3 regions of the Leptothoe sp. ISB3NOV94-8A genome follow, and region 1 is predicted to be linked to each of the others. Evidence: predicted binding sites of a transcription regulator. Region 1 holds the regulator's gene; each other region holds the start of a gene.
The links. The regulator HrcA, encoded in region 1, represses chaperone genes, less so after heat shock. The targets are predictions, from matches to a motif close to TTAGCACTCNNNANTNNNGAGTGCTAA.
Positions count from the first base shown of each region.

Region 2: the regulator HrcA is predicted to act here: its motif matches at 2,566-2,592, upstream of groL (chaperonin GroEL).
Region 3: the regulator HrcA is predicted to act here: its motif matches at 7,076-7,102, upstream of groES (co-chaperone GroES).

Region 1 is NZ_JAXSQW010000001.1:6,868,134-6,879,039, forward strand. It holds gene SPB21_RS29640 (hypothetical protein) at 1-176, shown strand, start outside; gene SPB21_RS29645 (cation diffusion facilitator family transporter) at 191-1,105, opposite strand; gene SPB21_RS29650 (hypothetical protein) at 1,679-2,233, opposite strand; gene SPB21_RS29655 (Crp/Fnr family transcriptional regulator) at 2,927-3,631, shown strand; gene SPB21_RS29660 (protein kinase domain-containing protein) at 3,734-5,665, opposite strand; partial or broken gene SPB21_RS29665 (4-Cys prefix domain-containing protein) at 5,669-5,773, opposite strand; gene SPB21_RS29670 (LysR family transcriptional regulator) at 5,834-6,874, opposite strand; gene SPB21_RS29675 (hypothetical protein) at 7,178-7,915, shown strand; gene SPB21_RS29680 (2Fe-2S iron-sulfur cluster-binding protein) at 8,031-8,510, shown strand; gene hrcA (heat-inducible transcriptional repressor HrcA) at 8,752-9,840, shown strand; gene SPB21_RS29690 (rhomboid family intramembrane serine protease) at 9,798-10,412, opposite strand; gene SPB21_RS29695 (DUF4126 family protein) at 10,607-10,906, shown strand, end outside.
Region 2 is NZ_JAXSQW010000001.1:3,737,675-3,748,580, reverse strand. It holds gene SPB21_RS15805 (alpha/beta hydrolase family protein) at 1-10, shown strand, start outside; gene SPB21_RS15800 (hypothetical protein) at 214-711, opposite strand; gene groL (chaperonin GroEL) at 854-2,533, opposite strand; gene SPB21_RS15790 (Mo-dependent nitrogenase C-terminal domain-containing protein) at 3,442-3,756, shown strand; gene SPB21_RS15785 (ATP adenylyltransferase family protein) at 3,830-4,717, opposite strand; gene SPB21_RS15780 (CPBP family intramembrane glutamic endopeptidase) at 4,890-5,738, shown strand; gene SPB21_RS15775 (GTPase family protein) at 5,776-7,050, opposite strand; gene psb34 (photosystem II assembly protein Psb34) at 7,269-7,439, shown strand; gene SPB21_RS15765 (hypothetical protein) at 7,672-9,768, shown strand; gene SPB21_RS15760 (hydroxysqualene dehydroxylase) at 9,910-10,906, shown strand, end outside.
Region 3 is NZ_JAXSQW010000001.1:4,813,928-4,824,833, reverse strand. It holds gene SPB21_RS20550 (DUF3370 domain-containing protein) at 1-385, opposite strand, end outside; gene SPB21_RS20545 (TIGR01548 family HAD-type hydrolase) at 506-1,300, opposite strand; gene SPB21_RS20540 (30S ribosomal protein PSRP-3) at 1,373-1,705, shown strand; gene atpC (ATP synthase F1 subunit epsilon) at 1,870-2,277, opposite strand; gene atpD (F0F1 ATP synthase subunit beta) at 2,468-3,922, opposite strand; gene SPB21_RS20525 (hypothetical protein) at 4,108-5,028, opposite strand; gene SPB21_RS20520 (two-partner secretion domain-containing protein) at 5,408-6,841, opposite strand; gene groES (co-chaperone GroES) at 7,230-7,541, shown strand; gene groL (chaperonin GroEL) at 7,747-9,375, shown strand; gene SPB21_RS20505 (hypothetical protein) at 10,053-10,906, shown strand, end outside.

The DNA.
Region 1 (10,906 bases):
ATACGGATGGTTCTAGCTTGCAAACCCTCCACAAAAGGCTTAAACGGCTGGCTGCCATTGCCATGATGGCCCGTATGTTTGCTACGAATAACCAGCAGGTAATTGAAGAGTTTGCCAGTAATTTAGTCGAGCTGACCAATGCAACGAAGATTGGCGGGGGAGATAGTGAAGAGTAGGAGTGGGGGTAGGGCTAGTAATAATTTCTAGCGGGGGGTGGTGTGTAGGCCTGTTCTACCCAAATCTGGGTATTTACTGGTCCATAATGCTGGCGTAACGCATTTTCCACACGTTCACCGATAGTGTGGGACATGGCTAAAAATTCTGGATGAACGGCCAGATAAAGTTCGATCCAAACTTGGCGACCGACCATGCCCCGTGACCGAATGAGATTGCATCGGGTGACCCCCTCTACGCTAGTCGCTACCTGGGCAATCGCTTCAGGTGCAATGGCAGTGGGACGTAACAATGTGGGTAGTTGGGTGTCTAGGACGCGCCAGAAGCTGTGAAGGGTGAAGATGATAAGTGCGATCGCAAGCAGTGGATCGAGCCAAGTATAACCACGCCAGATACCTACCAAGCTTAACAGCATTATGATGCTGAGCCAGCCATCGCCTAAGACATGTTGTGTCGTGAGTTTAAGGGCCAAACTATTTAGATATCTGCCTTGGTAAGACACCAATAAAGCTAACGTTAAGGCAATGGCTACCATGGCAGCCATCAACTGCATCAGCGCTACGGTCACTTCTACTGGAAAAGGAGTCGTAATCTTTTGCATTGCTAGTTGAAATTGCCCTAAAGCAACGATTAATAGGCTGACGCCAAAGAACCCTAACGTAGCTGCTAAAATTAACGCTCCTCCTGCTTCTCCTCGACCATGGCCCCATATTTCGCGTCCTAATGGACGATGCGGTGAAGCGACCGCTGTCAAACTTAGAGCCGTGCTAAATACATCAATCAGAGTGTGGAGTGATTCTGCTAATAGACATACAGAATGACTGACCCAACCCGCTATGACCTCAATTGTCAAAATCACTAAATTAGCCCAGAGCATCATGAGCAATAGGCGGTAGCATGTTTGCCTTTGTTGCCCAGCATCTATGAACATGGGGGATTTTCTTTCAAGTTGAATGTGGGGTTAGCCATGATTTTCCCTACCGAACGCTATCAGTCAAGATGTCGTATGAGCCATGAACATTGGATCCTACCTATAGGAAACAATAAAAAAGCTACTGATTTAACCAGTAGCTAGAGTAAATATAGTAAGAATAGACCTGATGCCCCTAAATTAATTTCAGGTCTGACAGGCAAAGACATCACGAGCCGATGCCATCGCTCATCATATGTTTCTCAAACGTCTGTAACTTGCTGACAAAAGCAGACAGAAACTTCAGCTCAATATTCAAACAATACGAATAGCTATACGAGTCCTTGACAGCAGTTTAGAAAAGTTGGTTGCAGCGAATGCTTTTCTAAATCTTTTAAGAAGGATGTGGGAGAAGCAAGTGTATCTGATTGACTAATTGAAAATTTTAAAAGCAGAAAGGGTACCGACGACTGGCCGTGTTTCGTCTCGGTACCCTCACTGGTTCGCTCCTCACACACATCCATATGTTAGGGCACATCGTGGACTTTGTCATCCCCCCGTGGCAGGTTTGCATAGGTTAGATATCTAGAGTACCTACAATCGTTCAGCTAGTTGGTAGCCTAATCTGCCGTTCACAGACTGTTTCAAGACAATTCGAGTTGATTCTAGCCAAGGTCTAAGGGCAAAGACTTCTGGTGATTGATTGATTGGCGTAGTGCAGGCTGCTAATGCCAGGACAAGCTGTTGAACCTGTCGCAAAAGCTGAGGTGAGGTTGTCTGATGCCATCGATCGCAGATATCCAACAAACAATGAATCAGAGCTTGTAAAGGAGACCAGGAAGTTTGAAATGTTTCCGTTGGGCCCCTTTCGATGCTCCTTGCAGCGCTTCTTGTAGTTAAAAAATCGCGCTGATGATAACGGGTTTGCCATCGACAGCACAGCTCATAAGCAGATTGCAGTTGCCATAGGTCTTCAGGCGTAATCGGCCAAGGCGATGGTGCCAAGGGCAGTATCCACTGTTCTAGCTGCTGTTGCCACTGTGCCATTCCTCGCTGAGAAATGACGAACTCCAACCAACCATCCCTGGTCTTATGAACACTAGACCATAGGGGTGGAGTGGTTTGTTGGCGTAAGATCGATAACAGCATATTTGCGATGTCATCGCTTGGCTGCTGCCAGATTGTCGCCAACTTCCGTGAAATTGCAGAAATGTATGTAACTGTTCCGTTACAGTTAACTTTTTTTAAGGGAATATTCTGATGACAAATCTGTGTGGTTTTACCGATGCTTAACAAAACTGCTGAATACCTAAGGTGAGTATGAAGGTTTAATCTAGGTACATCTTGATTGATGGGATTAAGAACTTCAATCGAGGAAGCTAGATTAGACTGCAATGTCCGTTTTAACGAAAACCATGTCATATTTGTAATAGTCAAAGTAAGTAGGACAGACCCGACTCTGTTCAGGCCTTTTTAGCTTTACTGAAGGTTAATGGTTGTATTTCAATCATCTACTTCAATAAAAGCTGAAGTAAATATAAAGAAATCAATTTTAGGATGCCAACCAGGTTAGTCGTTTGTATTAATGTACTTGACATGTTTGTTCCGTATACTGATCGTGGTTTTACGGTTGACAGATATGGTGGTTCCTTGGTAGTTGACATAGAGCTTTAAATTACTTCTTTTTAATTTACATAAATGATTACTTTCAGGGCGTATCGATAACTGGAATTTTCTTTAATCGGAAGCTTTCCAGGTTGTTTGTTTTGTCTACAAACTCTATGGCTTGACACTAGGTAAATGACACTATCTGAATTATCGACAACTTCCAGCACCTCCTCCATGTCCTCATCTATCCCATCAGATGACGCTCGGCCATTTCATGTATGGCAACGCATTCTGGATTGGGCGCAAGAGCACTATCGATGCCGCACTTTTAGTAAAGATGAGAGGATTCCGACACGCCCTGGACTGCTTTATTTAGTGCAACAGGGAGCTGTGCGCTTAGTTGGAAGCGCTCAGGTTAGCGCCACGCTAAAGCAGCAGAAGAGTTCATCTGCCAGAGTCCCCTTGGTGGCAGCTGAAGAAGCATTCCTAGGGTTTGTCGGTGCAGGTCAGCCGTTTGAGATCGTTGCGCAGCCACCATTTACCCTGCAAAGTTTTTCCCATGTAGATCAAACAACTATCGTTTGGCTTTACTGGAACGATTTGGACACGTGGCCTCATTTTCGTCGTGAGGTGCTAGACGCATTTCGTCGTCAGCACCAGCGTAAATTGCTTTGGTTAAGTACTTTGGGACAGCGTCGTACCATCGATCGCCTGCTTGGTTTTCTAACTCTACTGGTTGATGAGTACGGTGAGCCCTGTGAAAATGGCTATTACCTGCCCTTCCCATTAACCCATGCTCAAATTGGTAGTGCTATCGGTTCAACCCGAGTAACCGTCACACGTCTGATGGGCAAATTGCGTCAGCGGGGTCTAATTCAGAGTCATGGGGAAAATTTGATTAGTATTCCTTTTAGTGCCAGCCTCAAGCAACAGGGATAAGAGCTGAGTTTATTTTTATTTGCCAAAACGTAGGGGGGTGCATGCACCCCCCTACGTTTTGGTGTTTCTAGAATTTGTGGAGCTTGGCACGGTTCCTTAGGATTATTGCAGGCGTGCAAACCCTACGCTGCTTAAAGCGGCTTGACCTTCATCCGATAAAATTAGCTCTGCATAGGCTTGGCCAATGGGCTTATCGATATTTGACACAATATAAATTTGACGCGTTAGAGGATAGTTTCCTGACTCAAATCCCTTTAGGTTGGGGTGATTGCGCTGATTAGGGCAGTTTTGTAAATCAATATAGGGGAGTTGATACGGAGGCTGTTGATTGATGGAGAGCGGTTTGACCGTACACTGACCTATGACTTCTGGAGCCGATGCAAAGTAAATAGCGCCTGGTGTGTTAGCTGTGAGACGAATCGCTTCAGTCGTGTTATTGCTGCGTTGTACCTGAGTACTTAGGGCTTCTCCATTCAGCACGGTTTGGCTAAAAAACATCACGGTGCCACCTGCATCATCACGGGAAATGGGTACAACGGGAAGATCAGGGCCACCGAGTTGTTGCCAATTATTGACACGGCCAGTGTAGATATCCCGGAGGTCAGCCTGACTCAAATTTGAAAGTGGTAACGTTGGGTGGGTAACGACGGCAACACCTTCAATGGCCACAGGAATTTCTTGTAACGCTATACCCTGTTGGTGGGCCTGTTGCTTGTCGGCTTGAGTGAGAGGGCGCGATGTCTGGGCAAAATCTAGTTCACCCTTGATCAGCATTTGAATACCAGCAGACGACCCTGGCGCTTGATTGCTGGGTGCTTGGTAGGTTAGTTGTAACCCCGGAATAGCCTGCTGTAGCTGAGGATCAATGATGCCTCGAATGGGAGCCCAAGTGGTGCTACCACCATAGGTGAATTGCCCGGTTGGTACATCGACATCTGCAAATTTTTCTGCTGGCTTGATGTCGGATAGCTGTGATGTTGGGGTGTTAAACAGACCCTTTTGTTTTATCCACCAACCTCCTCCAGTTACCAATGCGACGAGTAGAGCCAGACCGAGCATCCATGGCCGTATGACTCCTGGTTTGGTTTGGCGAGTTGAAACAGGGTTTGGGGAGGCTGCTGTGTTGAGTGGCTGAGGTGGTGACGGTGACGTCGGTGTTTGGGGCGCAGGTGTCGCTGCACCAGATACCGAATGACTGATGCTGGGCATCAAGACATCTAAGGCGGCCTGGGCACTGGGATATCGATCTTGAGGACTAGCACTTAGTAGTTTGGTGATGACATGGTCCAGATTTTTGTCTTCAAGGGTGATGTATTTTTGCCAAAGCCACTCGCTGCTATAGCTATCAAATAGATCTGCTGTTTCTTGGCCAGTCAATAAAATAATGCAGGTAACGGCTAAGGAATAGAGATCGGACGCTGGAAAAACTTGTCCACCAGTAACCTGCTCGGGAGGTGCGTAGCCTGTGGTGTAGATGCCTGTTGAACGATTTGATGCAGCGGCTCCAGTGACCTGTTTGACTGCTCCGAAATCTAACAAATACAGCTGATTATCAACTGTTTTCATAATGTTAGAAGGTTTGATATCGCGATGAATAGCTCCGTTACTATGGACAAAATCCAGGACTTTTAAAATAGAGATGAGGATAGCTTTAACTGCCCTTTCGGGTAAGGTGCCGCGCCGATCGAGAATTTGGTCTAAGTCTTCACCATCAATAAATTCTTGGACCAGGTAAAAGTATTCTTCATCCTGACCCGATGATGGAGATTTCACCACGATGGGGAAATAGGCGTAGAGATCGGGAATTTGTGGATGTTGATTACCTAGACGCTCTAGGACCTCAGCCTCACGGGCAAAGAGCTTCTGAGCAATCTTTAATTGTTGTTGGTTGAGTTGGGCTGATGGTTGAAATAGCTTGACAACGCAGGGACGTAAGGTGGGGGTGTCGCGATCGCACGCATAATAAGCTGACCCAAACCCCCCTTGACCTAAAAGTCGCTGTGGCAAATACCGTCCTCTTAAAATTAACGGCATGCCACAGCTCGTGCAAAAGAGCTGAGACGCTGTTTGAAGCGAATCCTTTAGGTTTGGATGGAAGTTAACTGGTCGAGAACAGCCGGGTCTAGTGCAGTGTAATTGCATGGAGCAGCAACGTGACGACGTATTCAAGTGGCAACGCCCAAGAATAAGCTTAACTAAAGCTTAATTGCTCTCTTCAACAGGTTTTTGGTCTACTTGCTTGCCGTTGGTATCTGCTTTAGCGGGTGCTGCCTGATTTCCCCCATTTTTCTTGCGATCAGAGCGCTGATCAAAGTCAATTTCCCGGTTTGTAAACTGAGGCAGAATCTCCTTGGTAAAAGCTCCAGCTGCCGTTGAGCGATAGCGATTGGGATTAAAAATCACCGATAGGGTGCGTTTGACTACGACTGAGTCAATTTTGGCTCGATGCAATACTCCCATCTGTAATTCTTTCTCAATGGCTGAGATTGAGACAAAGGCCACTCCCAGCCCAGACTGAACGGCGTTTTTAATGGCCTCAATGGAGTTCAGTTCCATTTCGGTTCTTAGCCGCCGGGTTTCAATGCCGCACCGGGTGAGTACCTGGTCGATTACCTTACGAATAGTAGATTGGGAATCGAGGGAAATAAATTTTAGTTTGTAGAGATCTTCTCGCTGAATCGCTTGACTACTGGCCAGTGGGTGGAAGACAGGCATAATCAACGCCAGTTCGTCTTCAGCGTAGGGGATAATTTCCAGCGAATCCTGTAGTTCTGGAGGGACTTCACCCCCAATAATCGCCAGGTCAATCTGGCCATTGCCGACACTCCAAGAGGTGCGGCGAGTGGAATGCACATGAAGCTGTACCGCCACATCTGGATAGCGTTGACGAAACAGGCCAATCATCCTTGGTAGTAGATAGGTGCCTGTGGTTTGGCTGGCCCCCACAATCAGAGTGCCCCCCTGTAGTTTTTGCAAATCCTCAATGGCGCGACAGGTCTCTTGGCAAAGACTGAGGATGCGATCGCCATATTCCAGCAACAAATATCCCGCTTCAGTGAGCTGTGCTCTCCTACCACCACGGTCAAATAGAGGGACATCCAACTGACGCTCTAAATTTTGTACCTGCAGGCTAACGGCAGGCTGAGATACATACAGACTATCGGCAGCTCGCTTGAAACTACCCTCTGCCGCAATCGCCTTTAGAATGCGCAGTTGATCTAACGTAAACGGGAGGTCAGACATAACGGTTAGGGTGTTAACGCCGGTATTTCAAGCAAAATCCGTGGCACGATCAATAAGGGCCTCTACTAAATAAGAGCACTTTAAAGTATCTAACAAATAGAGCTACCCTGTCGCTGCTTAACACACTTACTAGCACGTTAAAGTCCACAGGATACGTAGATCATTCATTCCTTATGAGGGGAGAATAACTCAAAACGTTAGCTAAAGTATTTTTTGTGAGGAAAACTTTTAAAGCTTGTCAATGAGTTTACCGATTTTATTGAACGTTTGTGGTCATATTCTATCTGCTCTAGTCTTGCTTATATGCAGTTCCAATTAATTCAAAATTTTCTAGACCTGCCCGGTATTATTGGTTTTAGTCTGGTGCCTTTAAATGACACCTCCAATCACGCTTATAGCGTTGGCTTTCCTCAAGGGAACGGGCCTGATAAAAATCCCCTACTGCTACAAGGAATTCAACAGATTATCAAGACAACGCCCACCTCGCTAGAATTTTGTGCATTTCAATTTGGGTCGTATCAGGTGGAGTTGCACAAGGTTGAGAGCGGAGCTGTCTTACTAGTTTTTAGTGAAGGTGCACTCTCTAGCCAGTATTCGAAGTCGGTCAGTGAGCTAATGCAGTTCATTAAAGCTGACTATTTAGCGTTAGTTGAGAGCATACAGTCCATTCATGCCGACAATGTAACTCCTGCCACAACATTCTCTGCACAGCGGCAAACAGCTAGTGTTGATGATGTTGTAGCGGCGATGAATAGTCTTAGTCAGGTAACGAGTCGATATTTAGGCACGCAATTGGTGGCTAATCAGTGGCGCACCTATCAATCCCAGGACATGGTCTGGCTGAAGAAATTTTGTATTTCCGTTGATGGCACGATCAGTGTGAAGGATGTAGATTCAAAACTTTCGCCGGAACAGCTCACAGAGATTCGTCTGTGGACTCAGCGATTTCATCAGCGATGTACCCGTATTATTCGAGATTACGACGTATTAGTGGAGCAGACACTACCTAAAGAGCACTGGCAGCTGCTGTTTGGTGGATAACTTTTGTTTTGCGGATATTAGTGACGGTAAACCAAACACTGAGTCAATTTTAAACACTTGCCAGTCACTATGTTTACGTGAATAGTGGAAACTTTTGCCCGATATTTAAACACCTATGGTAAAGACAGTTCGGTTAGAACCGATTGCCCAGGAGAGTGCCGTTGAAACTAACGGCAACCTGTTATCGGTCTTATTACATCAAGAGTTAACTGTATTAAAGGAATGTGGCGGACGAGGTATGTGTGCTACCTGCCACGTTTATGTCAATGAAGGCATGGATGAATTGACCCCCATCAGTCGACGGGAGCAACGTACCCTAGCAATTATTACTTCCTGTAGAGCCAATTCTCGTTTAGCCTGTCAAGCTCGGGTGAAGGGGAATGGTGTAGTGGTGGAGTTACCCCCTGGCATGTACGTCAACTCCATCAAGGACATTGAGTCTCTGATTGGTCGTCGAGCCGACCAAGACTTACTGCACCCTTTGACTGGTGCCGTGCTGGTAGAACAGGGCAAATTAATTACCCGGTCGATGTTACGCAAAATTGCAAATGGTGCCGATTTAAACCTGAACGAGTATTTCAACCACAGTACCTAGAATGTAGGTATCTGGTAGACGGCACTATGTAGGCAGGTCCCTGTATTGCTTAGATTATTTTGTAACGATATGTTTACGCCCATAGTCTTCAAGGTCTTTTTGAGAAAGACAATTTAATATCTTTATTAAAAGATTTAGTATCTTATTGAGCTTTCTAGGTAAACAGCACCCTTTAGTATGGGTTTAATTGAGGGCTCGGCCAGATAATACTTGATGTGGCTGCTTGTATTTTTAGATATTGATGGCTGTCGATAAATCTAGGGATCTTAATCTCCGTCAACAAAATGTGATGCGTGCCACTGTGCGCCACTATGTGTCGACAGCAGAGCCTGTGGGGTCCAAAGCCTTGCTGGATGCCTATGACTTAAATGTCAGTGCGGCCACAGTGCGAAATGTCATGGGGGCACTGGAGCGCTCTGGTTTTTTATATCAGCCCCACACATCAGCAGGGCGAGTGCCTTCTGACTCAGGATATCGGCTCTATGTGGATCAGCTGATTAAGCCTTCAAGGCCAACGGCTCTGCGGATCGATCAACTTTTGTCACAGCATCTAGATTGGCAGGGATGGAGCATTGAGGCCTTGTTGCAGGAAGCGGCTCACATTCTGGCTCACTTGAGTGGCTATGTGGCTTTAGTGACCATGCCTGTATTAGAAAAAATGGTGGTCAAGCACTTACAGCTAGTGCAAATATCGGCTGAGCAAGTGCTTTTAGTGGTGGTCTTAGATAGCTATGGTACTGAGTCTATGGTGGTTAGTTTGCCGAGGGGCACTACGGGGGCCGGGGGAACCCAAGACGAGGAAGTGCTGGATCGAGAGCTACAGATTTTATCCAATTTTTTAACCGCTCAGCTATGTGGCAGGCAGCTGTCTGAGATCTCTAGCTTAGATTGGGATGAAGTAGATACAGCCGAACATCATGTTGTAGCCCTTTGTCAGGCCATTGATGACCTGTCGCGCCGTAAGCGTCAGCCCCAAACCCATATTTTGGTAAAAGGTGTAGCGGATGTGTTGAGTCAGCCGGAGTTTGCAGAGCAAAGTCAGCTGAGAAACCTGGTGTCGTTGTTGGCAGATGGACGCGAGCAGCTATGGCCCTTGATCTACTCAGACGATAGCCCGCTGCTTAAGATTTGGATTGGAGAGGAAAATCCGCTGGAGCCAATGCAAAGCTGTGCTCTGATTTCAGCGACCTATAATCGGGACTCTCTGCCGTTGGGTAGTGTGGGGGTGATGGGACCCACTCGGATGCTGTATGAAAATACAATTGCAGCTGTTGAAGCCACATCTAGTTATCTATCAGAAATTATGTCAGGCTTAGACGTTAACCAGTAGGCGGCGACAATGCCACTGATAAAGCCAAAAAGGTGGCTTTCCCAGGAAATTCCAGGTTGTGTGGGTAAAACTCCCCAAAACATTGCGCCATAGGTAACTAGGATAAATAAGGATATTGCGATCGCACCCATCGTTCGTTCGTAATATCCTCGGGCTACTAAAAATCCTAAATAGCCAAAGATTAGGCCACTGGCCCCAATGTGGACGGTTGAACCTAGAGAAAAGAGACTGCCCAATAACCATGTGCTTGCTCCCCCCAGGATCGTAATCATCACTGTGGCTTTGATCCAGGTGTCGATAGAGCGCAGCATCACCCACCAGCTGAGGGTGAGCATGGGTACTGTATTCGCTAATAAATGATTAAATCCACCATGGAGAAATGGGGCAAAGAGAATTCCCCAGATCCCATCTATAGAACGGGGGCGAATACCGTATCGATCGAGATGCCCACCAAACACTAAAAAATCTATAATTTCAATACACCATAGGGTAATCAAAACGATACCCAATAGCTGAAATCGAGCTACGGTAGCAGATTTCAGTTCAGATAAGAGAGGACGATCGGATGACATGTTTTGAGATGGCATTAACTCAGGATGTGGGCAACCTATGCGGCACAGGCTTGGAATAACCACTAGTTCCTAGGTTAAGCCAACTACCGTAAAGTTGCCTTCGCTTCTCTTGCAAATTTGCATTTCTACCGCCCTACCTGCGTCACCACCCTCATCTCACGTTTGACTCCCTTCACTCCATTTACAGAAACGACGTGATCCTTCCAGAACTGCTAGCGGTGCTCTCGATTTCGGCAGCCACTGGCCTCAGACTGGCGTTACCATTACTGCTGATTGGCCTGTTTTCAGGCGAACAGTTATGGGCCGCTGTGCCAATTTTGGCCAACATTCCTCAGATGTTGGTGGTTGCCGTGTTGGTGATTTGGTCCCTGCTAGAATTGACGATTTCTAAAGATCGGGTCAGTCGTCGATTTTTGCAAAGTGCGGAGCTGTTTATCAGTCCGTTTGTTGGTACAATTGCTGGCGTTGCGATCGCACGCCTCGCTGATATCAAT
Region 2 (10,906 bases), 3.1 Mb from region 1:
TGAACCCTAACCCCCTTGTTGGTCACCTGACATCGCCAATATATGGAAACACCGTAGGGGTAATGCCTCGTGCTTACCCCGCCATACGGTTTGCTATTGGTCAGAATTTTGTACCACCCGAAAGAAATATGTTGTCCGTAGGAATTGGGGCAACCACAAGGGATTGCCCCTACGGGGTATCTAATTTTTTATTGGTATACCGAGGGCAAAACCTTAATCCAACAATGACCCAACCAATAATTTTTGCAGCATCCAAACCAGGCTTACGGCCAGAGATGCGCTCCAGATAGTCGCGGCTAGCGTCAGCTTGCCATTCAGCACACAGAGACTACCGCTAATTAGAAGAGCGATCGCAACGCCACCCGATACCCGCACCAAAATCTGCACAGCTTCCGTTAGTTTGCGCAGACGAGTGGCCACATCATCGGTGGATACAGGCGAAATTGCTGATTCTAGTAGCGTTTGAAAGCTGTCGTATTGCTTGGAATCAATGTGGTAGTAAGTACCCAGGTCAGTATCTCGCAGGGCTGGATTAGAACGGAGGCCGAACTGTTTGGCGGTTGCGATCGCAGCCCGTACCTGACGCTTGCTCGCCACCCCATTAAACGTATCAAACAGCGACTCGCGATACACACCTGCCCTTGCCATCTCTAAAATCCGCTGGCTGAGTTCCACCTCATGGAGCTTGGCTGGGTCAGACACTTGAGTCACTGGCTTTTTCCAATCGCTAAGTAAATATGTACTATTTAGAATATAGCCGATTCATATTCCTGCGCCAATCAATCATAAAAAACATAGGGGCGTTCCACGGAACGCCCCTACAAAATATGGCCTTAAAAAGACAGGATGGATGTTACATCATGCCGGGCATGCCCATGCCGCCCATGCCACCCATGCCGCCCATGCCACCCATGCCGCCCATGCCGCCCATGTCACCACCAGGTGCAGCAGCTTCAGGTTCAGGCTTCTCAACCACAAGTGCTTCGGTCGTTAAGACCATGCCAGCGATAGACGCAGCATCCTGCAACGCAGAACGTACAACCTTAGCAGGATCCACAATACCGCTAGCCATCAGGTCTTCGTAGGCACCGGTTAGGGCGTTGTAACCTTCATTAAAAGGAAGTGAACGTGCCTTTTCGACAACTACGCTACCTTCATCACCAGCATTGTCAGCAATCTGACGTAGAGGAGCTTCTACAGCCCGCATAACGATGTCGACACCAGTCTGCTCTTCAGGGCTGAGGCTAGCTTTAAGGTCGTCAAGCTTTTGCGCCAGGTGCAATAGCGTAATGCCACCACCAGGAACGATACCCTCGTCCACAGCTGCTTTAGTTGCGCTTAGGGCATCTTCAATGCGTAGCTTGCGGTCTTTCAGTTCAGTTTCAGTGGCAGCACCAACCTTGATTACGGCAACGCCACCCGCTAGCTTAGCCAAACGCTCAGATAGCTTTTCCTTGTCATAATCAGAGTCAGTTTCGTTCAACTCTCTACGAATCTGACCGATGCGCTCGTCGATATCTGCCTTATTACCACTCTCAGACACAATAGTAGTGGTGTCCTTGGTAATGGTGATCTTATCGGCAGTACCTAGCATTTCGACCGTTGCCATTTCCAGGCTGAGACCAATATCTTCAGAAATGACCTGACCACCTGTCAGTACAGCAATATCCTGCAGCATAGCCTTACGGCGATCGCCAAAACCAGGAGCCTTAACCGCAGCGACATTCAAGACGCCACGAGCCTTGTTGACAACCAATGTTGCCAGCGCTTCGCCGTCTACATCTTCAGCAACGATGACGAGGGGCTTGCCAGCACGGGCGATGTTTTCTAGGACGCCTACCAGGTCCTGCATAGAACTGATCTTCTTATCGGTGATCAGAACCAGTGCACCTTCAAGATCAGCGATCATTCGCTCTTGATCGGTGACGAAGTAAGGGGAAATATAACCCCGGTCAATCTGCATCCCTTCAACCACATCGAGTTCGGTATTGAGGGACTTAGATTCTTCAACGGTAATCACACCGTCCTTAGTAACTTTATTCATAGCCTCGGCAATCATGCTGCCAATGGCTTCATCACTACCAGCGGATACCGTAGCTACCTGGGCGATCTCCTTACCTTCTACAGGCTTAGCGACCGCTGCAATCTCATCAACCAATTTGGCAACGGCTTTTTCAATACCGCGACGTAGGCTCACGGGGTTCGCACCAGCCGCTACGTTCTTGAGGCCTTCACGGATAATTGCCTGAGCCAACACAGTGGCTGTGGTGGTACCGTCACCAGCTAAGTCCTTAGTTTTAGAAGCTACTTCTTGGATTAACCGTGCCCCGGTGTTTTCATAGGGATCAGACAGCTCAATTTCCTTAGCAATGGTGATGCCGTCATTGACAATCTGAGGTGCGCCGAATTTCTTTTCAAGAACAACGTTACGACCCTTAGGACCAAGGGTAATTTTGACCGCATCGGCCAGGGCGTTAACGCCTTGTTCTAAAGCCTGGCGGGACTTTTCATCAAATACTACCAGTTTCGCCATAGTCAGCTCGTTTAGCTCTGCAATGAAAGACCTTAGCACTCTCTGAGTCAGAGTGCTAACTAAGCGTATATCACGACATGGTGTTGCTTAATTCGCGATAACCGATCCTTAGAACCGCCCCATGCTTGGTCTGCCTGCGCAGTATCCATCAGATGCCGCAATTCAGATGCCGCAATTCAGATGCCGCAATTCAGATGCTCCCTGTAGCTGTGCAGTGTGGCTATACCTGGCGTATCAACTTTTGTTGAGTTTATTCAATTCTCTAGAAGATGGTCAGCGTAGAGTATCAGGTTTGACAAATTTCTTGCCCAATGTCTTAAGTGCTTGACCCAACGGTAACCTGATGGGAACTGCCTAATGCCGCTGAATACTGACTAATATATTTACCGAGAGAGGTAATTATTGTTACGTCAATCTCGTAGGTAATAACTTTGGGAATCTGGGCAAGATGACTTTAGTGTTATTCCGTTCCCTAGTTTTCTACCAACGGCCTTGACTAAATTTGCAAAGTTTTTCTGAGGGGCTACGAGTATCCGGAAAGGTAAAGGTCAGATGCGTATCTTGCATCAGATTCTAGAAAATGTCTCGTTCGTAACACACAAATTGGGATCCATCTTCTAGCATTTATTTTGGGCTGAAATCCAGTTCAAATTACATTGTTTTTATAGTTTCCGTTCTTTATTAGACCTTTAGAAAACTTTCGTCAGGGTTATTATTCGCTTTACCTAGGCACAACGTTAATTGCTTACCTTAGAGGGAATTAACACACAACTCCTCAAGTCCTTATAACTCCATTGTCTGAACAGTTAGCGTTTCTAATAACTAAACTCCTTATAAATCTTCTATCTAAACAGTCAGCGCTTCTAACAATCTGTTCTCCTGAAAAATTAAGTCTTTCTTTCTAACTCATGTCTTCTGCCACTGCATTTCTGAAGAACCACGTTCTCCATGGCATCAAGTTCCAGTTCAAGCCACTGCAGCCTCTTCGATTCTGGATCGATTCTTTAAATGTTAAAGACCCTGAGCAAGCACGTTGGATTGCTCGCTTCGTTCCTGCTCAATGTCCATTTGAACGCGATATTGTCCTGTTTGGCCGCACAATCGCTCACATTCCTCCGATGTGTAAGCTTAACCCTTTATATGACGAGGTAGTGGGTTTACGCTTCCGGGCCCTATGTTTCTTGGCCGATGAATGCGGCGAAGATATTTCCGCTCTAATTTAGATGTGGGTTGTATCCACTCGTGTAGGGACATTCCCATTATGGTAGGGACGTTCCATGGAGCGTCCCTACATAGTTAAATTGCCTTGCCGACTTCCTTTAATAAGGTCATCGGTCCGATTTCTTTAAGTTTGTCCATTTGCTCTTGGTTTTTGACCAATAACGAACCGGCAAAACCGAGGGAGTTGACCGAGATGCCCAGATAGTCATCCTGACGTCGTGGCACGGCCATTAACCAGTTGCGTGTGCCCAGTAGGTTATAGGCATCTCGCTGGGACCCTTGCCATTGTCCGGTGGGATCATCTAGTGCCAGGCTATGTAATAGTCGTCGATAATGCTGAAGCCATTGCTGCGGTCCGTCATCAGGACTGAGTTGAACGATGCGGTGGGCATAGGGCAGCTGAGGCGACTGACCGATGCCATCAATAAAATTGGTGACGCGGATGGCTGCTTCAATGGGCAAATCCATGGACTGTTGGGGGATAAGCTGAAGGTGTTTATGGGGTTGACTGGCTCCAGCAGCGGATCCACCATTGTAGAAAAATAAGCCAGCGACTTCTTCTATACAGCGGCAAAGGGCTTCAAAATCAGCCAGGTTAAGCCAGTCGAGCTGAGACTCAAAGCTACGGGTGACGATCAGAAAATGATGGTCAACGACATTAAATTTGTTTAGCAGACAGACATGGGTGTCGGAGATGTCTGTGACATAAAGGTTGGGGTCGTAGGGTAAAAACGGATTGGTCTTTTTCTTGGCCTGAACCTTACGGGCCTGAGCTTTGCGGTTTAGGTTGGTTAAAATTCTTATAATAAACTCCACACACCCATCGGTAACAAGTTCATACTCGGTGTCGATGGGTTTTAGGGCTTCAGTAGTTAAGCCATGCTCGGTTTGGGCTTGGAGTTTGGACCATAAGGTATGGGACTGCCAGGGTTTGCGAGGGTGTGAGTCTGTGCGATCGCACATATATCTATCCTGATAAACCGCTACTGCTATGCAGTTTTAACATAGCTCTGGTACAAATATGTTGTTACATCCCGACGCGTCATATCGTTTCTGATGCACGGCATAGATCCGTAATGCCCGAGTTGGTCATCTGTTTTGCAATTAAATGCACTCTAATTATTAAGGTGTTCGCATGGGTAGGAACCCCTTCGAAGTACTCAAATTCCGTACCCATGTGTTAGTTGCTTTTATTGTGAGCAACCTGCTGGTAGAAATTATCTATGGCATCCTTGATTATCAACGGCTGCTGCCCTGGCCCCTAAATGACAAACTGTGGATACCTGTCCAGTTCATAATTATTTTTGGATTGGTGTGTGTCGTTCTTATCACCACCGGGCAGCGAGCTGGTTTGCAGCTAACTCGTTTATTTGGGCCGCCGCCGCGTTTCCCGTGGGCCTATGGCATATTGTTAATTTCCAGTATGCTGATTTTCTCTTTCAGTAGCTTTTTATTGCTGTTTTACCCCGTCTCACTATTTGCTCCTGGGTTTGTGGAAGAACGACTGACGGAACAGCTGCTAAATGTTGAAACAGTGGCTCCTGGTCTATATCGCTACTTGATGCTGTTTGTTGTTCTGGTTTTTGCCCCCATCGCTGAAGAATTTGTATTTCGGGGTGTGTTATTACAACGCTGGGCTGTGCGATGGAATTTGCCTGTGGGGATTATCATGTCATCTTTACTGTTTGGCATGTTACACATCAACAACCCCTTGGGGCTCACCATGTTTGGTGTGATTATGGCGCTGTTGTATATTCGCACCCGCAGTTTGTGGGTGCCGATTATTGCCCATGCGCTCAACAATGTTGTCTCGGTTGCACCGGAATTGCTATCACCTGGTCCCCAAACATTTGATATTGGTGATTTTCAGCAGACATGGTGGGTGGGCCTTATCGGCCTGTGTTTGGCTGCGCCTACGTTATGGCACTTCATTTCTAATAGTTGGCCCCATAAAAATACACAACCACCCTATTTTTGGGAATAAACGAATCCGTTGTTTAGGAGCGTTCCATGCAACGCCCCTACATGGGGTTGTTTTTACGAAATCTCTCCTTTGCCGATTTAAAGGCATCTTTCATGGCGGCTTGAATGCGTTCAGGGTCAGGCTTTTTCCCACCCATCAGATCGCCAAAGTAGATGCATGCACCTTCACCCAACGCCCAGGTATAAGCTGCTGCCCATGAAGCCGCAACAACGCTGCCGAAACCGGGGATCAATTTAATCAATTCTCGCCCGATGGCTTGGGCCAAGAAACCTCCAGCGATGGTACTAGCAACACCGCCTGCTTGGGAAAAGCTGAGGCGTTGACCATAAAGTTGCCCCAGGGCAACAATCATGGAAACTTGCAGCGCCGTAATCGCTGGCATCGTGGCGAAGGGTAGCGGCACCGCAGCTAATGTGGCCGCAATCACGGAAAAAGCTGAAATGTAACGTCGAGCCACATCTCGATAGATCGCCCCTAGTTGGGTGGTGGCGTCATCAGCCTGATCTAGCAGTTGATGGATAGCATTGGACTCTGCCTCGGGCAGCTGGTCAGATAGGACAGTGAGTAGCGCATCCAGCCCATAAAAAACAGGAGTGTAGCCGTCTTCTTCAAGGGTGAAGTCAACCATAACGGCACTGTCAAAGAGACCGTCAAAACTGCGTTTGAGTTCACCAAAGGCCCGTTGAACTGATGTTTGTGTAGGTGGGTAGGGCGAATGCTCAGCCCCGGTAGGATAAAGCTCGTGCAGACAGGTGACAACTAAAACCACTGGAATTGTTGGATGCTGGGCTCTAACACCACGCAAAATCTGGTGCAGACTCTCCACTGCAAAGTCATTGACCTTAACTGTCACCAGCAAGATCCGCGCCCCGCGCGCCTGCTGAGCAAGGTCATTTTGGAGTTCTTGTAGGATGCTGTCTACATCGCGGTCCACATCTCCTAGCCCAACCGTATCTGTAAATAACAGCAGTGGCAGATCTGCTGATGGATAAGCGTAACGCTGGGTGTGTTGGGTATGGGGCCGAAATCCCTGGCCAATAATATCTGCGGAGACTCCGGTTAACCCACGCACAATTGAACTTTTGCCCGATTGGGGTTTGCCGATCAGCCAGGCTTCAGTGGTAGGTAGTTCCGCCCTGATTTTTTCCAGGATATTGGCAACTTGGTCATCATCGACTGCGAACCATTTCAGCACTCGTTGGGTGACCTGATCTAGAGATATACCGGACTTGATTGCATGCCAAGTCGTTAGCCAGCCCTGCGTTTGTGATGATGGGATTTTGGGCTGGGGATTTTGGGCGGATGCTGCCATCGCATCTCCTCATGGAGCCTTCAATAGTATTGTATCGATCAGTTCAACGCTCTCTAGGAGGGAACCTCACCCCGATTAGGTGCTGATTTCACTACTCGATATGAAAGTGGCTGCGGAAGCAATTATTGCGATTTATTGTGTAATGTGTCGAATTTGATAAATAACTACACTAACTTTTGCTAAGCTAACATGTGATGGTGCCGTAAGAGTTTATACCTATGCCATACACCACTGAAGAAGGTGGACGCCTTAACAATTTTGCTTCTGAGCCCAAGATGTATGAGGCTCAGCCTCCGACAGCCAGTGAAAAGCGTAACTACGTTATTTTGGGGCTTGCTGGTGCTGCCCTGGTGGTTGGCTTGATTGCTTTGACAACCGTAATTTCCTAAGACAGCTTTGAATTTTTGACTGGCTTGCCTGAGTAGCGGCTAACTGCTTATTACCTTTAGAAAAGGCTCGCATTATGCGAGCCTTTTCTATTATTGAGACGCTCTAAGGATGGGGACAACTGCCCGAAGGCCTAAAATTTAAGAACTGCTATTCTTTGCTGTATAAGGGTTTTATTACTCACAACTAATCACTCATAATTAAGAACGAATATTAGAGCTACTATCAGATGTCATGGTCCAGGATGACGAGGCGGCTATGGTATCGATGTGGATTACGGGGCCTACGCGCAGTGGTAAAACCCAGCATTTGATTAATTGGCTATTGCAGCAGACGGCTACGGCTGAACGTCCTTGGTTAGTGTTTGCTGCCAACGGTGATAACCGCATCGCTTTAGCTCAGCGGCTGGCATCTGCTGTGCAAGATCAGGTACCTTACACCACAACTACGCCCGCTGGTTTTATTCAGAATGAAGTCATTCTTTTCTGGCCTTTGCTAGTGGAGTCTCTGGGGCTTAAAGCTCAGTTTCCCCTCAAGCTGCGTCCTGAAAATGAACAGCTGTTGGCGTTGCAGCTATGGGAGCCACTTTTGGCAGAAGAGTTGCAAGTGGAAGGCTGGCCAGAATCCCAAACGGTGCGACGGGCTCTAGATTTATTGCAGTTGGCAGCTTCGGCAGGTATTCCAACTGAAGAAATTACCCTGCGACTGCAACAGGGAATGATGCCGAACCTGGTACCGGCCAATACCTGGGAAGCGATTGGGGCTGCGCTGTTGCAGTGGCGCATTTGGTGTTTGGAACGAGGGTTGCTTACCTATGGACTGATGACGGAGCTTTATTGGCGATACTTGTTGCCTTTATCTCAGTATCAGACGCAGCTGCTAGAGAGATTTGCTGGGACAGCTGCCGATGATGTCGATGAGTATAGTGCGATCGCAATTCCCCTCTTCCAAATCTTCAAAACTGCCGGTCGCTCCCAGGCATTTACCTATAACCCCAGCGGTCAAGTGCGTTTAGGCGTAGGCGCTGATCCTGCGGCCACTCTAACATTGGCAACAGACTGTGAGCAGATACAGCTGCCCCACCCCGATACTGATAGCCTCGGCTATACCATGGCCGATGATGTGGTGCAGTGGGTGCAAGACCCGTTGGCCATCCCCGAATTGCCCGAGCAGGTGCAATTAATCACAGCCACCACCCGAGGCAAAATGCTGCGGCAGACTGCGGATTTTATGGCCGATGCCATTCACCGTGAAGTCGTGACGCCAGCAGAAATTGCGGTGATTGGCCCTGGTTTAGACGCCATTGCTCGCTACAGTCTAATCGAGATTTTGAGTGATCGAGGCATTGTTGTTGCCTCCCTTAAAGATCAGCGACCTTTAATTAGTTCTCCATTTGTGCGGGCTTTGCTTGCCTTACTATCTCTGGTTTATCCAGGGTTAGGACGACTGGTTAATCGTGATGCCGTGGCTGAAATGCTAGTGGTGCTCAGCCAAACCCCAGAAACTGAGGCCAGTTTGCCCTGGTTCGACCTGACCCGCATTGATCCAGTGCGGTCGGAGTTAATTGCCGACCATTGTTTTGTCCCCGATATTGAGCATCCTCGCCTGCTGCCGGTGGAGAATTTTCCCCGGTGGGATCGTCTGGGCCACCAGGCTACAGAGTCCTACAATCGTATTTTGGACTGGCTCAGCGAACAAAAGAAACAACAGCAGCAGCGGTATCCCACCAGTCCAGTGATCATGCTGGACCGGGCAGTGCAAGACTTTTTATGGCGTGGTAACTATCTACCCATCGATCAGCTTTCAGCTCTGCGAGAACTGATGGAAACGGCTCAATACTTTTGGGATGTGGAGCAGCGCTTGGCTCTCTATGGCGGCATGCCAGGAGACGATTCTCTCAGTGATGTGGGGCGTTTTATCCGTTTACTGCAGCGAGGCACCGTATCAGCCAATCCCTATCCGGCCAGATCGTTAGATGGAGAGCGGCAAGGGGTAACGTTGGCCACTGTATTTCAGTATCGAGCCCAGCGACTTACCCACCGTTGGCAGTTTTGGCTAGATGCCGGTTCTCCCCGCTGGCTGACGGGTCGTGATGAACTGTTTGGGGCTGAGATTTTCTTAAGCAGTTGGCCAGATCGACCGGTAACAGCTGCGGATACTGAGACCATGCACGAGGCCAGGTTAGAGAGAATTTTGCGAGACTTGCTAGGCCGAACAACAGAAAGACTTTATTTGTGCCACAGTGAACTAGCCCTCAATGGGCAGGAACAGATGGGACCACTTCTCAGTCTAGTCAGCGCTGGCAATCCCATGGAAATGGATAATACCTAACTTCTGGAAAGGATTGATCAAGCTATTGGCTAATACCCCTGGTGATGTCTGGTGAATCCCTTTACTAGGGATGAGCATCGCGACAGGCTGCACCGGATGAGCTTCTGGTCTACAGTACAAAGGTAGGCGAGTAAGCAATTTATGAATTCAGCCGAGAAAAAAGTAATCGTTGTTGGTGCTGGCTGGGCTGGCCTTGGAGCTACCTATCATCTAGTCAAGCAAGGCTATGACGTTACGCTACTTGAGGCTGGCCCCCAGCCCGGTGGCCTAGTTGCTGGTTGGAAAACGCCGGGGGGGCGTTCTGTAGAAGCCGGTATTCACGGTTTCTGGTATCCCTACAACAATATTTTTGGTTTGGTGGATGAACTGGGTATTCAACCGTTTACCCCCTATACCCGCTCGTCTCAATATTCCCCAGCGGGTCTAGAGGTGAAGTCACCCCTGTTCCAGGCAATGCCTTATTTGCCCAGCCCCATGGGCACCTTTGTCCATACCAAATTTAAGCGGCTACCCCTGGCAGATCGGCTGTCGGCACTGCCGTTGCTATACGCAGTGGTGGATTTTGATAACTCTGACGATGCCTGGAAACGTTACGACGGCATGACCGCTAGAGAGCTATTTAAGCAGTATGGTGTTTCAGAACGTCTATATAAAGAATCCTTTGAACCCATGTTGCTGGTGGGGCTGTTTGCCCCAGGTGAGCAATGTTCGGCGGCGGCGGCATTGGGCATGCTCTACTACTTTATTTTGGCCCACCAGCCTGACTTTGATGTGCGCTGGTGTCGGGGCACCGTAGGCGAGATGATCTTTCGTCCCTGGGTAGAACGGATTGAGTCTTTAGGTGGCAAAGTATTGGCTAATAGGCGAGTTAGTGATGTGCAGGTAAAGGATAACCGCGTGACAGGTGTAGTTTGCACAGGTATGGATGGCGATGAAACCTTTGATGCAGATGCTGTAATTTTCTCAGTCGGCATTACTGGGATGAAAAAGATTGTTGCGGTCAGTGACGCTCTACGCAATCGATCTGAATTTAGGGATTTGCAAAACCTCGGTGGTGTGGATGTGTTGGCGACACGACTGTGGTTTGATCGCAAAATTGACGTACCATTGCCATCCAATGCCTGCTTTGGCTTTCATC
Region 3 (10,906 bases), 2.1 Mb from region 1:
GAGTGTCACTATCGTCTCGAGCCCTGACAACATGGTGGTCAAAAATATCAAAACGTCCCTCAAAGGCATAATCCAAGTGTGCTGATGGTTCAGCCTTACCTTGAGAGGGAAAGGTGGATAGAAGAATTCCTTCAGATTCAATGAGTTCGGGGCTATTGCTGTTAAAAACAGGCACATTATCCAGTCTCCCCGGTAAAGGGCGAACTTCCTGGATTTGTGGAATGATCTCTGGAGCCCTGTTTTGAGCAATTGCTCTGTGGTTAGAGAAGTCTGTTGCTGAAACGTCGATTGTTTGGTCTGAGGAGGTTTCCAATTGCTGCTCTAACATCAATGGTGAAGATAATGGAGCAGCTAAAAGCGCAATTAAAAACGGCAATAGACCCATGGAACTAACAGTTACTCAAATTTCTACGGCAACAGTCGCATGACTGTCGCCTAACCTACCATTCAAGCGGTAGCTGATGTGACTGACTGTGCCGTTCAGGTGACTGGTTCCTGGAGCTTGTTAGCATCCTTTAGGTTTGATCAAGGTTTGAATTTTTCCGGCAGTTAATTGCTCCACATGGGATAGCACTATGGATGCCCCTGCTTCTTTTAGGGTATGGCTATAGCGATTTCGGTAGCCGGTGTCCGTTTGTACGTGAGGAGGTAATACCCCTACTCCTAGCCAGACGCGCTCAGGGAATTCCGCTTTAGCAGCCTCGATAGTGGCCATGTCAGCCACCGTATCTCCGGCATATAAAACCGGTAGTCCGGCAGGGGTGCTTTTTTCTAATTGCTCCACAGTCATGTAGAGTCCTGTAGGATCTGGTTTACTCGGAGCATCTGCCATGGCAATGAGTATGGGCTGCACTAAGCCAATCCGTTGTTGCAAGATGTAGTTGGCTGAGCCTCGAGTTGCCCCACTAAAAAAAGCAGAGGGTACGCCACCGCTGGCTAGCTTAGTCAGATAGTCAACAGTCATTAGAATGGGTTCTTGAGTGATATAGCCCGTCCATTGACTCGGATCGTCACCAGAACCCCGGTAGCGTTCTTGAAAATACTCCACAACAGCATCATAGTCACTGCTGTACGTCTGTCCTGAGGCTAGACCGTGGCGATGGATGAGTTCTTGGGACGCTTTCCAGTCGTTGTTCCAGACGCCTTCGCTTTTGAGCTGGTCAATATCTATGGGGCTAGGTCGATAGTGCCCTTGTGTAAAATGCTCCACTGTATCTGCAATGGCTCGACGATATGAACCACTGACGTCACGAACAACGCCATCGATATCAAATACAGCTAGGGCGATAGGGATAGACATTTTTTACGTAGAAGAGACTAATTTCGATGTGCTTAAAACAGCAAATGCGATAGAATTATAGACCGTGTAGTTTTGAAGCCAAGAGGCGTACAGCGGAGGTTTGCATTGTCTCGATTTATCTTAAAGGTTCTCTGGCTCGACAAAGATGTGGCTCTTGCCGTAGATCAAGTAGTGGGCAAGGGATCGAGTCCGCTGACCTCTTACTTTTTCTGGCCTCGTAATGATGCATGGGACCAGATGAAGCTAGAGCTTGAATCCAAAACTTGGATTGCTGAAGAAGAGCGTATCGATCTTTTGAACCAGGCAACAGAGATTATTAATTACTGGCAAGAGGGTGGAAAAGCTCAGTCTATGCAAAAAGCAGCTGAGAAATTTCCTGACGTAGCTTTTACTGGTAGTTCATGATTTAGGTTTAGTCCATCGTAATTTCTCAAAGAACCGACCCGCCCATTGAGCGAGTCGGTTCTTTATGGTTGATCGACTATTTCTGCAAGAAAAGAACTGGGAGACATCAAGGTCTCCCAGTTCTTTTCTTGTGTAGTCTTCAGTGTCTAGGCGCTGCTCGTCGACTAGATGCTGCCGCCAGCAGCTTGAACACGAGCCCGTGCTCTCTTCAAAGACTTTCTTGCCTGGATAACGGCTTGCTTATCGTCGGAAGAAATGCTATCGGCTTTTGACTTTGCAGAGGTATATTCTGCTTCAGCTTCGGATAGGTCAATGCCTTCACCGCGCTCGGCACCGTTTACCAAGATGGTAACTTCGTTGTTTTCCACTTCGGCAAAACCGCCCATTAGTGCGATCGCAACCCAATCCTTGTCAGCCCGTACCCTTAATACGCCGATATCAAGAGCTGTCAGCAGCGGAGCGTGACCACTCAAAATACCCAATTGACCAGTCGTGCTAGGTAGCACGACCTCTTCTGCCTCAGCATCCCAGACAGTTTTGTCGGGAGCTACCACACGAACTGCTAATGACATAAAACTCAAGAAGTAAAAATGAATTGTGAATCGTGAACTGTGAGTAGTGAGTCGTAAGACCTGAAGATCTTCTTTGACTCACTCAGAGCTAACTGGTTTAACCACTCACTACCCTTAGACAAGCTCAGGGCAAACTCGCAACTCACCACTCACAAAGCTGTAATCTGTGCCACAAGAAATAAGCGATTGCTTAGCTCTCAGCCTTCATCTTTTCAGCAGTCTCAATTACTTCATCAATGCCACCCTTGAGGTAGAAAGCCTGCTCAGGAATATCATCCAGCTCACCAGAGAGAATCATGTTGAAGCCCTTAATGGTGTCCTCAAGACTAACGTACTTACCAGCCAGACCAGTAAAGATTTCCGCTACAAAGAAAGGTTGAGAAAGAAACTTCTCAATCTTACGAGCGCGGGCAACCGCGAGACGATCATCTTCAGAAAGCTCATCTAGACCCAAAATGGCAATGATGTCCTGTAGTTCCTTATAACGCTGCAGGATAGATTGAACTGCACGAGCAGTTGTGTAGTGCTCACCACCAACAACGTCAGGCTGGAGCATAGTGGATGTAGAATCCAGAGGATCCACAGCGGGATAGATACCCTTAGAAGCCAATGCACGAGAAAGTACAGTGGTCGCATCCAAGTGAGCAAATGTAGTTGCAGGTGCAGGATCAGTCAGGTCGTCCGCAGGAACGTAAACTGCTTGAATAGAAGTAATAGAACCCTCCAGAGTAGAGGTAATGCGCTCCTGAAGGTCACCCATATCAGTACCCAGAGTGGGCTGGTAACCTACCGCAGAAGGCATACGACCTAGCAGGGCAGATACCTCAGAACCGGCCTGTACAAAACGGAAGATGTTATCGACGAACAGTAGAACATCCTGTTTATTAACATCACGGAAGTACTCAGCCATCGTTAGCGCAGACAACGCCACACGCATACGAGCACCAGGGGGTTCATTCATCTGGCCGTACACTAGAGCAACTTTGGACTGCCCCAGGTCATCAGCGTTAATTACACCAGAATCAATAAATTCGTTGTACAGGTCGTTTCCTTCTCGAGTACGCTCACCTACACCAGCGAACACAGAAACACCACCGTGCTGTAGAGCGATGTTATTGATCAGCTCCTGAATCAATACGGTTTTACCCACACCAGCACCACCAAAGAGGCCGGTCTTACCACCCTTACGATAAGGTGCTAAGAGATCAATAACTTTAATACCCGTTTCAAATACTGAGGGCTTTGTCTCCAATTCAGTTAGCTTGGGAGCAGCTCGGTGAATGGGCAGTGTGGTGGACATATCCACATCACCCTTCTCATCCACGGGCTCACCAAGAACGTTAAAGATGCGACCCAACGTGGGAGGGCCAACAGGTACGTTGATAGGTGCACCCAAGTCAGTGACCTCCATTCCCCGTACCAATCCGTCGGTAGAACGCATCGCTACGGCTCTTACCTGGCTGTCTCCTAGTAGCTGCTGTACCTCACAAGTAACAGAAACAGCCTGACCAGCGGGGTTAGTGCCTTCAATCTTGAGGGCGTTATAAATGCTGGGCAGCTCGCCAGCGGGGAACTTAACGTCTACAACAGGGCCAATAATCTGAGTGATATAGCCAGTATTTGTTTTCTCTGCAGTGGTGACCATGCTTGCGCCTTATCCTAAGGGTATTAGCTACTGCGGCGACTTTTAATTTTATTTTTACTTTCAAAGTGCCATGTAAAAGATTATCACTAGATGTATCACCCATGGCACTGGTATTTGCTATAGTCGGGGTTCTTTTGCGTTTTCACCAAGATTGTATTTGTGCTGCTCCAAGACAATAGGTTTGGTTAATTTGGTGACTTACGCTGGTCTATTGATTTACTAAATAGCAGAGCTAACACGCCCATAATGACCGTTGATGGTTCAGGAACTGCTTGAGGTAAGGTCACAGGTTGGGCTTGGGGGGCGAGAACCTTGGGTGGTGAAACACCAGGTTGAGGTGGCACAGCTGGCGCTGGTGTAACCGGTGCTGGTATAACCGGTGCTGGCGTAACTGGCTGAGGTCTTTTCAGAATGGGTTGGGGAGCTTTGATAGGTCTGGGGTTGGTTGGCTGAGTCTTAGGGCGTTGTGGTGAAATGACGGGTGTCTGTGTGGCGTTGGTCCGGTAGTCGGGACGCTGTCTGATATAGAACCGCTGATTGGGAATCGTATCGGTAATGAAGTAGTTAAAGCGGCCCGTTTCGCCTGGGTTTACTCCATTCCCCCGATAGAAGTTAATAAAGTCGCGTACATCCGTAATTTCGTCAGCTCTTTGATAGTGACTAGATGTGTAAGGACGAACAGGACCTATAGCTTGGGCAAAGGATAGGCCATCGTTTTCGCCACTGGCGTACCCTGCCGTCTCTTGCAATTCATGGTCATAAAACCGCCAGAATGCCCCTGTCAGGTTGCGCGACACAATACTAATTGCAAAGCCTGGCCGATTAAAAACTGAATGCTGTGGAGCATTGGGTAAATTGCTGACGGCCAAAGAGATGTCTAGGCCCCATACATCTTGGTAGACCACAAATGGGTTGTTATGGGTACCTCTGCCGGTCACATTCGTGATTCTAAAGTTGGCTGATGCTTCGCTAAATATGAGGCCATTTTGACTACAACGTCCCGGTAGGCAGGCGGCTTCAGAGGCGTCACCACCAAGTGCTAATAATCCGATACTCAAAAGGCTTGCTGCACCAACTTGTGGAGCAAAAGTAAAAGGTATTCGCATGGGTAAAGTTTCAGGATTTGGGCAATACGATACTTTTGGTTGCCGAGTATCAAAAAATACTGATTCTATGGCGCACCATTGATGTTTCGAAGAGATTTTGTTGAGGGGGGTATAGTCTCTTGAAACTTTATTTTTAGGGGTTTTTCCAGAGTGACACTTTTTCTTGAGAAGCTCCTTGAAAGTACGTAAGCTTTATGAAAAATACACATCAATCTTGGTTGAATTCAGGTGGTATTACGGATATGATGCATGCTTGATGGAGTCTGTTTTTGACGGATCTGCTTGCTAAAAAAAGCGGGTCGTTAAACTAACGACACCGCTATGTGGTGTATTCAATTGCTGAACTGATTGAGTGGGTCGGGCTGCTGTAGCAATGTGTTTATCGGCTGACGGCTGGTCGACGCACATCCAGTGAGTTGCCTGCATTAATTGATATGTCACCATCTAAATCTGATGAGGCCCCATCTGCGGTTGCTTCACCATAGAAACGAACAGTGTCACTAGCCCATACGTTAATAACACCCCCGTTGGCCTCTGATGAGTCGACAGAAAGCTCAGAGCTACGGTCAATTAAGACATAGGTAGCACTGAAGGTATCTACAACGGGCATGCCACCGATAGAGATGGTGCCTGCTTGGTCGACGGCATTGGCATAGATGCTGCCTCCAATGAGGTTGATCTGATCTCCAAGGATATTGACCTGACCTGGGAGTCTATTGGGGGCAGGTATGGCGCTGTCGGAAATATCCACAGTGCCGCGAATTAAAACTGTGCCTGCGGTTGGTGTTAGGGGTGGGGTGTTGTTTAAGACAAAAGCACCGTCAGCAGTGATTGCGAGTTGAGTTGCATTATTATCTTCACCACCGGTCAGCATTTCCGCTAGATTCGCGGCTGGTAATAGGGTTATGGCGGACTGTGCTTCAGTAGAAGCGATGGTTTGGAGAGTGTCGGCCGGAATTACCTCCAGGCCGAGAATATTACCTGGTTGGGTGAGTCTCAGAAGGTTGTCTCCAGAGGCCGCGACTAGATTGACATTGCCACCGGGGGCAGTCAAATTGCCGTCATTTTGAATGTATTGGCCAATTAAGGTGATGGATGCTTGGGGAGGGACTTGAAGGGTGCCTTGGTTTTCGATGCTACCTGTAGGCAGTGCGGTGGAGAATGGGGCTGATATTTCTGAACTGGTTGATCCTGTGAATAGTAGATAGCCATTAGGGTTACCAACGAGATTCCTAATGCTGGGTGTTCCTGAATGGTGCTCAGATTGGTGGTCTGAGAGAGCTATTTCACTAATGGATCCATCTACAGATAGGAGATATCTATCGTTAAATAAAAGACCGGAACTTGTGGTAGCAGTCAGATTTGCAGGCAGATTCAGGGTGACATCTTGCCCAAAAATAATGCCCGCCGGGTTGACTAGAAAAAGATTGGCGTTGCTTGGCAGGTTTGGATCATCGCTAGTGATTTGGAGTAAGCCATCGATAGCTGAAGGCTGAGTGCTGTTGATCAGGCTGATGACGTTGGCAACATCTGGGGCAACGATGAAGTTGGCGGCATTGTCAGAACCTACATCAAACTGGTGAAACTGATGAACTAAATTAGGCTCAACCCCGCCTGAAGACTGCCCACCTAAAATATTGAGCTGATGATTAGACTGCCTAACAACGCTTGTGTCGGACGTTGCTGGTTGGATATGGGTTGGTGCTGTAACGGATGCTTCTGATGATGGTGAGACCTGTGCAGAAGCTACTCCCTGTAGACCGATTATCCATAATGGCAGGGCATTTAAGAGCAGGGAAAATTTGAAATTCATGGGACTAGCAATTGCTAGACAACGTGTCAGCATATGCACTAGGTGAAAATGTATCAAGAACTACAGATGGCACCCATTCATTTAAATAATACGAGGAATTTTTAATACAACCTGAAGCAGCTGTGAAGATCACTGTGTTGAAACCATAAAGTTTGCTAGGAGTTTTGAGGAATCACTAAGTTCGGGAACCCGTACCCCTCTATCTGTTGCGATCGCTTCTCTTCAAGCGATAAATTAGCACTCGGCAATAGAGAGTGCTAAACCGTGTTCAGGTTGCGGCTCCTTTCCCTATCAGATCCTTCAGTTGGAAAAAGGGACTGCTCAGGCGAACTGATATCGCCTTGGTGCAATTGCCGAATGATTGATCTATCAAAGTTCGGAGAAAACTATGGCAGCCATTTCTTTGAGTGTTTCAAGTGTCACTCCCCTAGGTGATCGCGTTCTGATCAAGGTCAGCGCATCTGAAGAGAAGACAGCTGGCGGCATTTTGCTACCTGATACCGCTAAGGAAAAGCCCCAGGTTGGCGAAATTACTGCAGTGGGTCCTGGTAAGCGTGGCGATGACGGCAGCCGTCAAGCTCCCGATGTAGAGGTTGGTAACAAGGTCCTCTATTCCAAGTATGCAGGCACTGATATCAAGCTGGGTGGTGAAGACTACGTATTGCTTTCTGAGAAGGATATCCTTGCAGTCGTTGGCTAAGCACCAGCTCAGTTATGAGTTTTAAGTTTTGAATTTTGAATTAAAGGTATTCCAAAAAGTCAGAGGTAGTTGACTTTTTGGTGGGTGACATAAAGCCTAAAAGCCTTAACTAAGAGCCCAAAACTCAAAAATGCAAACTCAAAGAAGCTTGCTTCTTGTACCCACCCCAGACCCCTCTCAAACGTTCTGAAACATAGGTTGATTCATGGCTAAGCGCATCATATATAACGAGAATGCTCGTCGTGCCTTGGAAAAAGGCATGGATACTTTGGCTGAGGCCGTTGCTGTTACCCTTGGCCCCAAGGGACGTAACGTCGTTCTTGAAAAGAAATTTGGCTCTCCTCAAATCGTTAACGATGGTGTCACCATCGCTAAGGAAATTGAACTAGAGGACAACATTGAAAATACAGGTGTTGCTCTGATTCGTCAGGCAGCTTCTAAGACTAACGATGCGGCTGGTGACGGAACTACCACTGCAACCGTATTGGCTCACGCCATTGTTAAGGAAGGTTTGCGTAACGTGGCGGCTGGTGCAAATGCGATCGCACTCAAGCGCGGTGTCGAGAAAGCAACTGCTTACCTCGTAGAGCGGATTGCCGAGAAAGCCCAGCCCGTTGGTGACTCTACTTCCATTGCCCAGGTAGGTACTATCTCCGCTGGTAACGATGAAGAAGTCGGCAAAATGATTGCTGAAGCCATGGAGAAAGTTGGCCGCGAAGGCGTCATCTCCTTGGAAGAAGGCAAGTCTATGACGACTGAGCTGGAGATCACTGAAGGTATGCGTTTTGATAAGGGCTATATCTCCCCTTACTTCGCCACCGATACTGAGCGCATGGAAGCGGTTCTAGATGACCCCTACTTGCTGCTCACTGACAAGAAAATTGCCCTGGTACAGGATCTAGTTCCCGTGCTTGAGCAGGTTGCCCGCTCCGGCAAACCGTTACTAATTATCGCTGAAGATATCGAGAAAGAAGCCCTGGCGACCCTTGTGGTTAACCGTCTGCGCGGTGTGCTTAACGTAGCCGCTGTTAAAGCGCCTGGCTTTGGCGATCGCCGTAAGGCCATGCTTGAGGACATTGCTGTTCTAACTGGTGGTCAAGTCATCACTGAAGATGCGGGTCTTAAGCTCGACGGCGTCAGCATCGACATGCTGGGTACCTCCCGTCGCATCACCATTACTAAGGACAATACCACCCTGGTAGCCGAAGGCAACGAAGCCGATGTGAAGGCACGCTGCGAGCAGATTCGTCGTCAAATCGAAGAGTCTGATTCCAGCTACGACAAGGAGAAGCTACAGGAGCGTCTGGCTAAGCTTTCCGGTGGTGTTGCTGTCATCAAAGTTGGTGCAGCGACTGAAACTGAGATGAAGGACCGTAAGCTGCGTCTAGAAGACGCCATCAACGCAACCAAGGCTGCCGTTGAAGAAGGTATTGTTCCTGGCGGTGGTACTACTTTGGCCCACCTGGCTCCTGGTCTAGAAGAGTGGTCTAATGCTAATCTCACTGGCGAAGAGCTGACTGGTGCTTTGATTGTCACCCGTGCTTTGACTTCTCCCCTCAAGCGCATTGCCGAGAACGCTGGTCAGAACGGTGCTGTTGTCGCTGAGCACGTCAAGGAGAAGGACTTTAACATTGGCTTCAACGCAGCAACTAACGAATACGTGGATATGTTGCAGGCTGGTGTTGTTGACCCTGCTAAGGTAACTCGCTCTGCGACTCAGAATGCTGCGTCTATTGCTGCGATGGTATTGACGACTGAGTGCATCGTTGTTGATAAGCCTGAGCCTAAGGAAGCTGCTGGTGCTGGTGCCGGTATGGGTGACTTCGACTACTAAGCTGCTCCTACAATCCATTAGTCGATGCTTTTGAGTGTCGATAACTGTGAACTAAAAGCGGTTGGTGTTTCTCACCTGCCGCTTTTGTCATTGGTGATTGAGGGCATGCACCGATATCGCTCTACGGGGCTATAACTACTACCATGGCATCAGGAGTCTGTGATGGTGCAGATTGCAGAGACTGATTTTTGGGTCTGCGTTGTGGTCTGAGTCATGGCTGAGCTGTCACCGTTTACCACTTAAAGGAACATACCTGAACTAATGCAGCCACTCATTGAAGGATATCAATCAGTCAATGGTTTGGAGGTGATTTAGCGGGGCAAACTCATTTTGAAGGAGCACTTAAATTATTGTAAGCAAAGGTTTTTCCGAAAACCTGTGTAATTTAGTCAATTGCCTCTACAATGACAGCAAAATTTTGGTTTAGTCGCTGGATAGCTTTGCTAACCCAGTCAATGCTTTGTAGGAGCAAGTAGCCTGAAGATGGGCTAATCCATATGAATTTTTAAAGGGTGGCTTTAGCAAGTTAAGCCAAAAGCGATATTTACATCCCTGACGGCTCGCGTTAGAACAGTCAGACCCAGTGTGGATATTGTTCCTTCCCATTGATTTTTTCCCGATTTTTTCGGGGGAGACCTATCCGTTAATGGCCTGCACTGTCTGGGACGCTGTTGCTAATGACTGCTACGCCTACTGATCCACAACAATTTAATTCATCGCCCGCAGACTCTACGGGGAAAGACTTGGTAAGTCTTGAGGGTAGAAGTAAATCGAGAGGGCGACAGGCTTGGTTCTGGTCAAGTGTGTGGTTGATGTTGCTGGTAGCGTCAAGTGCTCTGGGTCTATGGGCGGTCGCCTTGATTACCCGTTTACCCCCTTTGCCCAACTGTGATCGAATATCTGTATTTAGTGCTGACAGTGAGCGACTTTACTGTGCTAGGCAATCGGCAGTATCGGGGGCTGAGCAGGATTTGGTGGCTGGGATACAGCTAATTTCTGCTTGGGATGAGACCCACCCTCTTTATCAAGATTCTCAAGAGGTGGCTAATCGTTGGTCTAAGGGGCTATTGAAGCTGGCACAACAGCGCATGCAGAAGGGGCATATAGACCGAGCGACCCAATTGTTGGGCTATATTCCACCTCGGGCTGAAATCTATGCAGAAGCCCAGGTCGCTTCAGAGCGTTGGCTGCAAGAATGGGCAAAGGGTGAAGAAATTTCGGCTGTGGTGATAGAAGCCGTGGGTAATCAAAATTGGAGTGGTGCCCGTCAGCAGCTACGAGACATTAAGCGTTTGACCAGTGATTATTGGCTCAAAGATCGGCATCGCTATCTGGGGCAGCATATCCAACGCGAAGAAGATGCTCGTCGTACCCTAATCAAGGCACAAACTCTGGCTAGCGATGGTCAGATGGAGAGTCTGGCAGAGGCGCTGACCTTGATCCGACAGATTGAGGTGCAAAGCCATGCCTGGCCTGAGGCTAAACCGTTATTGACGGACTGGGCTGATGTGCTACTGACCTATGGATTGCA